Regions from separate parts of the Agromyces sp. Leaf222 genome, predicted to be linked through region 1. Evidence: riboswitches for the same ligand, from Rfam matches in the RefSeq annotation. Region 1 holds a riboswitch; the other holds the start of a gene.

Evidence for each region. Region 1 has a riboswitch for thiamine pyrophosphate ahead of thiM (hydroxyethylthiazole kinase). Riboswitches for the same ligand answer to the same signal wherever they lie in the genome.
Region 2: linked by a shared signal. The riboswitch ahead of ASE68_RS08500 (ECF transporter S component) and the one ahead of thiM (hydroxyethylthiazole kinase) in region 1 are both predicted to bind thiamine pyrophosphate.

Annotation. Positions count from the first base shown of each region.
Region 1 is NZ_LMKQ01000002.1:133,779-138,659, forward strand. It holds gene ASE68_RS15595 (transglutaminase family protein) at 1-77, shown strand, start outside; gene ASE68_RS15600 (bifunctional hydroxymethylpyrimidine kinase/phosphomethylpyrimidine kinase) at 114-1,736, opposite strand; gene thiE (thiamine phosphate synthase) at 1,733-2,392, opposite strand; gene thiM (hydroxyethylthiazole kinase) at 2,389-3,309, opposite strand; TPP riboswitch at 3,299-3,411, opposite strand; gene ASE68_RS15615 (GlxA family transcriptional regulator) at 3,693-4,658, shown strand; gene ASE68_RS15620 (LacI family DNA-binding transcriptional regulator) at 4,838-4,881, shown strand, end outside.
Region 2 is NZ_LMKQ01000001.1:1,936,792-1,941,672, reverse strand. It holds gene ASE68_RS08510 (energy-coupling factor transporter transmembrane protein EcfT) at 1-55, opposite strand, end outside; gene ASE68_RS08505 (ABC transporter ATP-binding protein) at 52-1,500, opposite strand; gene ASE68_RS08500 (ECF transporter S component) at 1,590-2,234, opposite strand; TPP riboswitch at 2,272-2,383, opposite strand; gene ASE68_RS08495 (hypothetical protein) at 2,465-2,809, opposite strand; gene ASE68_RS08490 (DNA polymerase IV) at 2,840-4,198, opposite strand; gene ASE68_RS08485 (hypothetical protein) at 4,243-4,842, opposite strand.

The DNA.
Region 1 (4,881 bases):
TCGACGCGATCACGGTGACGGCGACCGCCGACACGCTGCCGGCCGATGACATCGGGCGGCTCGTGCAGCTGCGCTGACCCCTGCACCCCTGCGAACGGCCGAGTGCGGCGGGCCTACTGCAGCGGCGCCGCGAAGAACGCGAGCTCGTGCTCGGCCGACGCCCGGAACGCGCGGCGCATCGCCTCACGTCGCTCGGGCGTCGCAGCGGCGGCCTCACGCGCGACGAGCTCGATCGCCTCGCGCGTCGCGACCGCGAAGGCCGGGTCGGCGTACGTCTCGAGCCACGACGCGTACGGATGCTCCGGATCGAGCGCCGCCGCGCCGAACTCGCCGGCGGCGAGGCGCTCGCCGAGGTCGACGTAGATCCAGAAGCAGGGCAGCACGGCGGCGACCAGCACGGCGTAGTCGCCGCGAGAGCCGGTCGCGAGCAGGTGGTCGAGGTAGGCGGTCGTTGCGGCGTCGGGCTCGGCGGCGAACGTCGCGGCGGCGAACCTGCCGTCTGCGGCGGCGGAACCAGCGCCCGCGTCCGCGCCGGCGAGCCACCGCGTGTGCAGCTCGAGCTCGCCGACGAGCGAGCCGTGCGCCGAGTCCGCCCAGAACGCCTGGCCCGCGGCATCCGGAGCCAGGCGCGACGCCTCGGCGAGCACGCGCGCGTAGTCGCGCAGGTAGAGGGCGTCCTGCGCGAGGTAGCCGACGAAGGGGGCGCGCTCGAGCGTGCCGTCGGCAAGGGCGCGGATGAATGGCAGCGCGTCGATCGCCTCGCGCACGTCGGCGATGCCGCCCCACCACTCGGCCTCGATCTCGCCGGGCGTCGGCGCGGTGCGCAGCCCGCCGCGCGACCAGAGGCCGGCGAAGTGGCTCACCGGCCCGTGTCCGCCGCCGACCTCGAGCGCCTCGCCGTGCCGCAGCGACTCGCGCAGCCATCGGCGGGCCTCGCCGACCGCGGCCTCCCAGTGGCCGAGCTCGGCCTGCAGCGTCGCGACCGCCGACGAGAGCGAGCATCCGGTGCCGTGCGTCGCGGTGGTCGCGATGCGGTCGCCGCCGAACTCGACGACGGTGGCGGATGCCGCGTGCACGAGCGCGTCGGGCGCCTCGCCGCCGGCCAGGTGCCCGCCCTTCGCGAGCACGCGGGCACCGGTCGCCGCCGAGACCGCCTCGGCCTGCGCGATCGCCTCGGCCCACGTCGACGCCGGAGGCGAGTCCGAACCCGAGACCGCACTCGCGAGCACCGCGAGCTCGAGCAGGTTCGGCGTGATGAGGTCGGCGAGCGGCAGCAGCTCGCGAAGCGCGCGCTCGGCGTCGGGGTCGAGCAGACGGTCGCCGCTCGTGGCGACCATGACCGGGTCGAGCACGACGACCGGCACGGCGGTGCGCCGCAGCCAGTCGGCGACGACCGAGACGACCTCAGCGTTCGCGAGCATGCCGATCTTCACGGCGTCGATCGAGATGTCGTCGGCGATGGCGTCGAGCTGCTCGGCGAGGAACGCGGCCGGCGGCACGTGCACGCCACGCACGCCGCGCGTGTTCTGCGCCGTCAGTGCGGTGATCGCCGACATGCCGTAGCCGCCCACGGCCGCGATGGACTTGAGGTCGGCCTGGATGCCCGCGCCGCCCGACGGGTCGCTGCCCGCGATGCTGAGCACGCGCGGAACCCGACGCGCGGTCGTGCCGGTGCCGGTGCCGGTGGCGGTGCCGGTGCCGGTATCCGTGCCCGCATCCGGCTCGCGCGCGGTCATCGCCCGCTCCAAGCTGCGGCGAAGGCGGCGGCCGCATCGTGCGGCGAGGGGGCGGCGCAGATCGCCGACACCACCGCGACGCCCGCGGCTCCGGCCTGACGCAGCGCCGCGACATCCGCCAGCGTGATGCCGCCGATCGCGACGCACGGCAGCTCGGCCTCGGCGGCGAACCGTGCGAACCCCTCGATGCCGAGCGCCGGCGGATGGTCGGGCTTGGTCGTCGTGGGCCGGATCACGCCGACGCCGACGTAGTCGATCTCGCGGCGGGCCTGGCGGCGCAGCGTCGCGAGGTGCTCGGGCGCGTTCGCGGTGAGGCCGATGATCGCGTCGTCGCCGAGCAGGGCGCGGGCAGCGGATGCCGCGGCGTCGCCCTGCCCCAGGTGCACGCCGTCGACCGGCAGGCCGCGCTCGCGTGCGGCGGCGGCCACGTCGACCCGGTCGTTCACCAGCAGCGCGGCGCGGCCGTCGATCGCGGACGCGAGCGCCTCGAGCTGCCGCAGGAGCGCGTCGGTGGACGCCGTCTTGTCGCGAAGCTGCACCACGCGCACCCCGCCGTCGACGGCGTCGGCCACGACGGAGACGACCCCGCGCGAGCCGCAGAGCGCGGCATCGGTCACGAGGTAGATCGAGAGGTCGAGCGAGCGCCGCGTGATCATGAGCGGGCCGCCGCGGGGTCGGATGCCGCGGCACCCGTCGTCGTGATCTTCGCCCGCGCGCGCACGACGTCGGGCGTGACGAGCGCGAGCGCGTCGAGGAACGTCACGGCGAACGAGCCGGGGCCCGTCGCGCGCTCCGCCGCGAGCTCGGCGGCGACCGTGTAGACGACGGTGGCCGCTACGGTCGCGACGAAGGGATCGGCGAGCAGCCCGTCGAGCGCCGAGGCACCGGCCGCACGGGCGGCACCGGCCGCGTCGCGGCTCGCGCCGAGGAACGCCGCCGTCACTGCGCCGAGCGCGCAGCCGCCGCCGGTGACGCGGGTGAGCAGGGCATCCCCGTTCGCGATGCGCGCCGTGCGGTGTCCGTCGGTGATGAGGTCGACGGGGCCCGACACGGCGATGACCGAGCCGTGCGCGAGGGCGAGCGAGGTCGCGGCCTCGGCTGCGGCATCCGTGCTGTCGGAGGCGTCGACGCCGCGACCGCCCGCACCCGCTCCGGCGAGGGCGATGATCTCGCTCGCATTGCCGCGGATCGCCGTCGGGCCGGCGGCGACGAGCTCGTGCGCGAGCGCCGTGCGCACGGGCAGCGCGCCGATCGCGACGGGGTCGAGCACCCACGGGGTTCCGGCGGCGGATACCGCGGCCACCGCCTCGCGCGAGGCATCGCGCTGCTCTTCGGCGGGCGTGCCGAGGTTCACGAGCAGGCCGCCCGCGATGCCGGCGAACAGGCCGGCCTCTTCGCGGATGTCGACCATCGCAGGGGCGGCGCCGATGGCCAGGAGCGCGTTGGCGGTGAAGTTCGTCACGACGCTGTTCGTGATGCACTGCACCAGCGGCGGATGCTCGCGCAGCCGCTCGAGCAGCGCAGCGCTCGCGTCGGAGAGGTGGGCGGGGTCGATGGACAGGCGATCGCTCACGCGACATCCCTTCGCTAGTTCGAACTAGATCAGGTTCGACGGGTGTGTTCTCAGCCGCGATCGCCCGGGCGGGGCTGGAGCGCGGCACCCCGTGTCACTGCCCGCCAGCCTACTGCGCTCGCGCGTCACCCCAGTTCGAGGGCGAACCTCGTCTGGGCCATGGCGGCGCGGGTGCGCGCCGACTACGGTTCTCGCAACGCCCCGCCGGGTCGGCGGCGGCCGCCGGACGATCTCCAGCTGCGGCCGTTCGCACCGAGACCGTTCCTCCTCGGGCCCCGGCGGGGTGGTCCGGCTCTCGGGGACCGGCCACACGTCGCCCGCACGACGGTGCGTCGCGCCGCGAGGGAGGCGGGATCCTTGCGGGGCCATGGCAGGCTGGCCGCATGGCAGACGAGGATCCGCGCGGGGCGGCGGCCCACCGCGTCGCCGTGCTCGTGCTCGAGGGCGCCAAGCCGCTCGACGTCGGGATCCCCGCGCAGATCTTCACGACGCGCGCCTCGATGCCCTACGAGGTGCGCGTCTGCGGCGCGGCGCCGGGGCCCGTGACCGGTGGCGACGGCCTCTCGTACCACGTGGCCGACGGGCTCGAGGCGTTCGAATGGGCCGAGACGATCTTCATCCCGGGCTACCGGCATCCGGATGTCGATGAGCCGCCGCCCGTCGTCGTCGATGCCCTCCGTGCCGCCCATGAGCGAGGTGCCAGGCTCGCCGCCATCTCGACTGGCGCGTTCGCACTGGCGGCGACCGGACTGCTCGACGGACGCCGGGCCACGACGCACTGGCACTACACCAGGGCGCTCGCGGCGCGGCATCCGCTCGTGAAGGTCGACGAGAACGTGCTGTTCGTCGACGAGGGCCGGGTGCTCACCTCGGCGGGCGCGGCATCCGGCATCGACCTCTGCCTGCACCTCGTGCGCCGCGATCACGGCGTCGCGCTGTCGAACCACGTCGCCCGCCGGCTCGTGGCCGCGCCCTACCGCAGCGGCGGCCAGGCCCAGTACGTGCCGCGCGCACTGCCCGATGACCTCGGCGAGCTCTTCGCGGCGACCCGGCACTGGGCGATCGAGCACATCGAGGAGCCGCTCACGCTCGCCGACCTCGCCCGCAACGCGAACGTGTCGACGCGCACGTTCTCGCGGCGCTTCGTCGAGGACACCGGGTACACGCCCATGCAGTGGATCCTGCGCGCCCGCGTCGACCTCGCGCGCGAGCTGCTCGAGCGCACCGACCTCGGCGTCGAGCAGGTCGCCGACCGCGTCGGGCTCGGCACGGGCGCGAACCTGCGCCTGCACTTCCACCGCGTGCTCGGCACCTCGCCGACCGAGTACCGGCACACGTTCCGCGAGTAGCGGCGTTCCTCGGCCGCCGGGCGGCTCGACCGGCCGCCCGCGAAAACCGAATTGTGGTTGATTCCAACAAAAGGGTTGCGCGCGGCACCGGCCGTCCCGTACTCTCGCTCTCACGTCGTCGAAGCGCTTCGAATCCATCGGCTTCGACGGCAACGAGGGGTCCAAAGGGGGGTACCGGGATGGTGACGATCAGTGATGTGGCCAAGGTCGCAGGCGTCTCCAT
Region 2 (4,881 bases), on a different contig from region 1:
CGACCGGGTTCACGGCGGCGAGGGGCAAGCCGGGTCGGATGCTCGCGATGCTCATCGGCCGGAACCTCCCCTGCGCTCGGCGACGCCCGCCGAGGTGGTCGCCGCCTGGGTCGAGGCACCCTGTTCGCGCGGGCGCAACTCGAACCGGTCGTCGGCGATCGCGTCGACGAAGACCTCGTCGTGCGTCACCGCGACGAGGGCCACGCCGTCGTCACGGAGGCCGACGAGCAGCTTCGAGAGCTCGCGCCAGGTCGCGGCATCCTGTCCGAAGGTGGGCTCGTCGAGCACGAGCACGCGGGGTCGCGTCGCGATCGCGGTGGCGACCGAGAGCCGTCGCTTCTCGCCCCCGCTGAGGGTGAACGGGTTCGCCCCGGCGAGATGGTCGAGCCGAAGCACGCCGAGCAGCTCGTCGGTGCGGGCCCGTCGCTCACCGGCGCCGAGTTTGAGGGCGCGCGGACCGACCTCGAGCTCGGCGCGCACCGAGCCCGTCAGGAACTGGTGCTCCGGGCTCTGGAACACGGTGCCGATGCGGGTGAGGAGGTCTCGCGAACGCCAGCGCCACGGTTCTGGGCGCAGGCCACGCGTCAGGAGTTCGGATGCCGCGAGGTCGCCGCCCTGGGGCTCGAGCAGGCCCGCGAGGGTCAGCGCCAGGGTCGACTTGCCGACGCCGTTCGGGCCGGCGATCGCCAGCACGCGCCCGGCGTCGACGGTCAGGTCGATGCCGAGCTGCACGGGAGCGCCGGCGGTGCGCCCGATGTCGAGCGCCGAAGCCTCGAGCAGCGGATGCCGCGGGCCGGCCGCCGCTGCGGGTGCACGCCACGGCACCTCGTCTGGCAGCCAGACGCCGGCCGTGCGGAGCTCGTCGGCACGCTCGGCGAGCACCTCGGACGGGCGACCGTCGGCGAGCACGCCGCCCGCCGCGCCGAGCACCACGACGCGGTCGACCACCGGAAGCCAGGTCGAGACCCGGTGCTCGACGACGACGAGCGTCGTGCCGGTGGCCGACGCGACCGCGGCGACGGCGTCGCGCACCTCGCGGACGCCCTCGGGGTCGAGGTTCGCGGTCGGCTCGTCGAGCAGGATCAGGCCCGGCCGCATGGCGAGCACGCCGGCGAGGGCGAGGCGCTGACGCTGGCCGCCCGAGAGCTCGGCCGTGGCGTGCCCGAGCGGGAGGTCGAGGCCGACGGCATCGAGCGCCGAGCGAACCCGCAGCCAGATCTCGTCGCGCGCGACCCCGAGGTTCTCGAGCCCGAATGCCACGTCGTCGCCGACGCGCGCCATGATCACCTGCGCGTCGGGGTCCTGCAGCACGAGCCCGGCCCGGCCGCGGATGGCGGCGGGATGCCGGCCGTCGACGAGCAGCTCGCCGAGCGTCTCCCCGTCGTCGTCGCCGCCGAGCACGCCGGCCATACCGTGCAGCAGCGTGGACTTGCCGGCCCCCGAGGCGCCGAGGAGCAGCACGCGTTCGCCTGGGCCGATCTCGAGGTCGAGGTGCTGCACGGCCGGGTGGCGCCGCCCTCCGTGACGCCATCCCCAGCCGCGTGCGCTGACGGAAGCGGCCGGTGGGCGCGAGTCGCCGTGCACGGCGGCTAGACCGTCCGCAGCTCACGCCCGGCGGCGAACCGGTCGAGCGCCCCAGCCCGTGCGAGTCCGCGAACCGCGAGCCAGGACAGGCCGCCGGCGATCACCGCGCCGCCGAGGACCGCGGAGATCGTGTAGATCGTCGAGAACAGCGGCGCAGCGCCGGCGTAGTAGAGCACGAGGTCGTTGATCGCCATCGCGAGCCCGGCACCCGCCCCCGCGAGGAGCGCGACCGGGAACCGCCAGTTGCGGTAGAGGAAGATCGCGAACACGAGCTCGGCGCCGAGCCCCTGCACGAGGCCCGCCTCGATGGTCAGCAGCCCACCCCACTGGCTCCCGATGAGCGCGGAGACCACGGCCGCGACGAGCTCGGTGTAGAGCGCGGCGCCGGGCTTGCGGATGATGAGCCCGCCCAGCACGCCGGCGATGACCCAGAGCGCCGCGGGAGCCGCCTGCAGTCCGGGGAGCAGCGCCTCGATCGGCGCGGAGATGGGCCCCCACACCACGCCCCAGGCCCAGAAGACGACGCCGACGGCGACGCCGATGACGCTCGCCACGACGATGTCGACGACGCGCCAGCGGAAGCGCGGCGACGACGAGACGGAGGACCCGGGTGCTGCGGTGGCTGCGGCCCGGTTGGTGGATGTGTGCACTGGCGTGCCCTTTCGTTCGAAGGAAAGCGGCACGGGATTGTTGAGATGTGGATGCCTCCCTGCGCTGGCATGATCCAGATCAGGTTCGACGGTCGAAGGTTGAGAACCTTCCTCTCAGCCCGGCTCACCGGACTCCCGTGTTCGTGCACCAGCGTACACGCAGGCGTCACCGTCGCTCGCGCACGAGCATCGCCGCTGCCCGCGAGTTCAGACCTCCGAGTGGGCTCGGCTCAGCGCTTGAGGGCGCGGATCACCGACTTCAACGCGTGCCCGACGACGAACACGAAGGGGGTCGCGACGAGCACGAGCCCGATGACGTTCGGCTCGAACCTCACCCGCCCGCCGCCGCCGACGTAGGCGCCGAGCGGAACCGAGAGCCCGCCTCCTGCGCCGCCGCTTCCGCTGCCGGTGAAGTTGGACGTGGCGTCGCCATTGCCGTTGCCCCCGCCGAACCCGTAGTAGCCGAGGGCGACGGGCACCACCTCGACGCCGTCGATCTCGATCTTGTCGCCGTAGGCGGTCTTCACTCCGACGCCCGCGACGCGCTCTGCCAGGTCCAATACGAGTTCAGCCATGTCGGCCACGCTACCCGTGCCGGGGCGCGGCTACCAGCCCCATCCGGCGGCGGTCGGGTCGAAGGGGGCGTCACCGTCGCCCTCGTCGCGACCGGGTCGAGTGCGGCGCGCCGCCGGCGGCGGCGGCGCAGCGGAGTCGCCAGCGTCGGACCGTGCCGCGCGACGCTGCTCGCGCACCTGCTCGCGCTGCACGAGCGATGCCGGACGCAGGGCGCCCCGCCCGAACTTCGCCGAGACCCGATCGATCGTGCGCTCGGCATCGCGCCACTCCTCGTCGGGGTCCCAGAGCATCGCGCCCGACCCGGATTCGCGGAGGTTCTCGGCGCGCACGCCGATCAGTCGCACCCGCTGACCGTCGCCGATGAGCCCGACGAGCGCCTCGGTCGCCTCGTCGTAGATGCGACGCGCGACATCGGTCGGCTCGCCCAGCGTGCGCGACCTCGTGAGGGTGCGGAAGTCGCCGTAGCGCAGCTTGAGCGAGACGGTGCGAGCCACGAGCCCGGCCTTGCGGAGGCGCACGGCGACGTTGCCCGAGAGCTGCAGCAGTTCACGGCGGATCTCGATGGGATCGACGAGGTCGTGCCCGAAGGTCTGCTCGTGCCCGATGCTCTTCTCGACCCTCGCGGTGTGCACCGCCCGGGGGTCCTCGCCGCGGGCGAGGTGGGCGAGCCGGGCCGCGAGCGAGGGACCGACCGCGCGCTCGAGTGCGCCCGGCGGCATGGCTGCGACGTCGCCGACCGTGCGGAGGCCGAGCCGCAGCAGCGATTCCTCGGTGACCTTGCCGACGCCCCAGAGTGCCGAGACCGGCAACGGATGCAGGAACGCGACCGTCTCGTGCGCCGGCACCACGAGCATGCCGTCGGGCTTCGCCCGCCCCGAGGCGACCTTCGCGACGTACTTCGTGGCCGCGACCCCGATGGAGCAGGTGAGCCCGGTCTCGGCCTGCACGCGCTCGCGGATGGTCCACGCGATCTCGGCCGGCGTGCCGTGCAGGCGCCGGGCGCCCGACACGTCGAGGAACGCCTCGTCGATCGAGAGCGGCTCGACGAGCGGGGTGATCTGCCCGAAGATCTCCATGACCCGCTTCGAGTACGTCGAGTACGACGGGTAGTCGCCGCGCAGCACGATCGCGTTCGGGCAGCGCTGGAGCGCCACCGACATCGGCATGGCCGAGTTCACGCCGTAGCGCCGCGCCTCGTAACTCGCGGCGGCGACGACGCCGCGGCCCGCCGTGCCCCCGACGAGCACGGGCTTGCCGCGCAGCTCGGGCCTGGAGAGCAGCTCGACCGAGACGAAGAAGGCGTCCATGTCGACGTGCAGGATCGGGGTCGCCGAATCATCGACGGGCCCCGTGGTGACCTGTCTCGACGAGCCGTCCTGCTTGCTCACGTGGTGACCCTACCCGCAGCCACCGTCATGCGCCGACTCGGGGCTCAGAAGCCGAAGTCTCCCCCGAAGTCGCCCCCGCCGAAGTCACCGCCGAAGCCACCGTCGCCGCCCGATGCGTCGGAGGCCGTGCCGGACGCGTCCGCTGCGGCACCGCCGGCGACGTCGCCGCCGAAGTCGGGACCGGGAAGGAACGCCTGCGCGATCATCGAACCGACCACGACGCCCGCGACCGTGCCGAGCATCGAGCCGCCGAACATGGAGCCGAAGGACGGACCGCCGTAGGCCGGGCGGCCGTTCGCGGCATCCGTCGCCTGGAACGTTCGCTCCATCGTGCCCGGCGCACGCAGCTCGGCCCGCGTCGCGGCACGGGCCAGAACCGCCGGCTCATCGGAGACGAGCCGCTCGCCCGCAGGAGCCTGAGCGGCCAGCGCGCGATAGACCTGCCCGCGCTGCTCGGGGGTGAGCTTGGCGAACGCCTCGGTGTGCACGGCCTCGATCGACTCGGGCGGGGCGGTACGCAGCAGGTAGCGATACCGCTCGATCGCGCGCTCGTCAGCGGATTGGGTGCGTGCCTGCGGCATCGGTCGCGCGGGCTGGGCTGCGCGGTCGTCGGGTGCGCCGAAGAGTCGATCCAGGAAACCCATGAGTGCTCACCAATCGTTCAGGGGACGACCAGCCTAGGG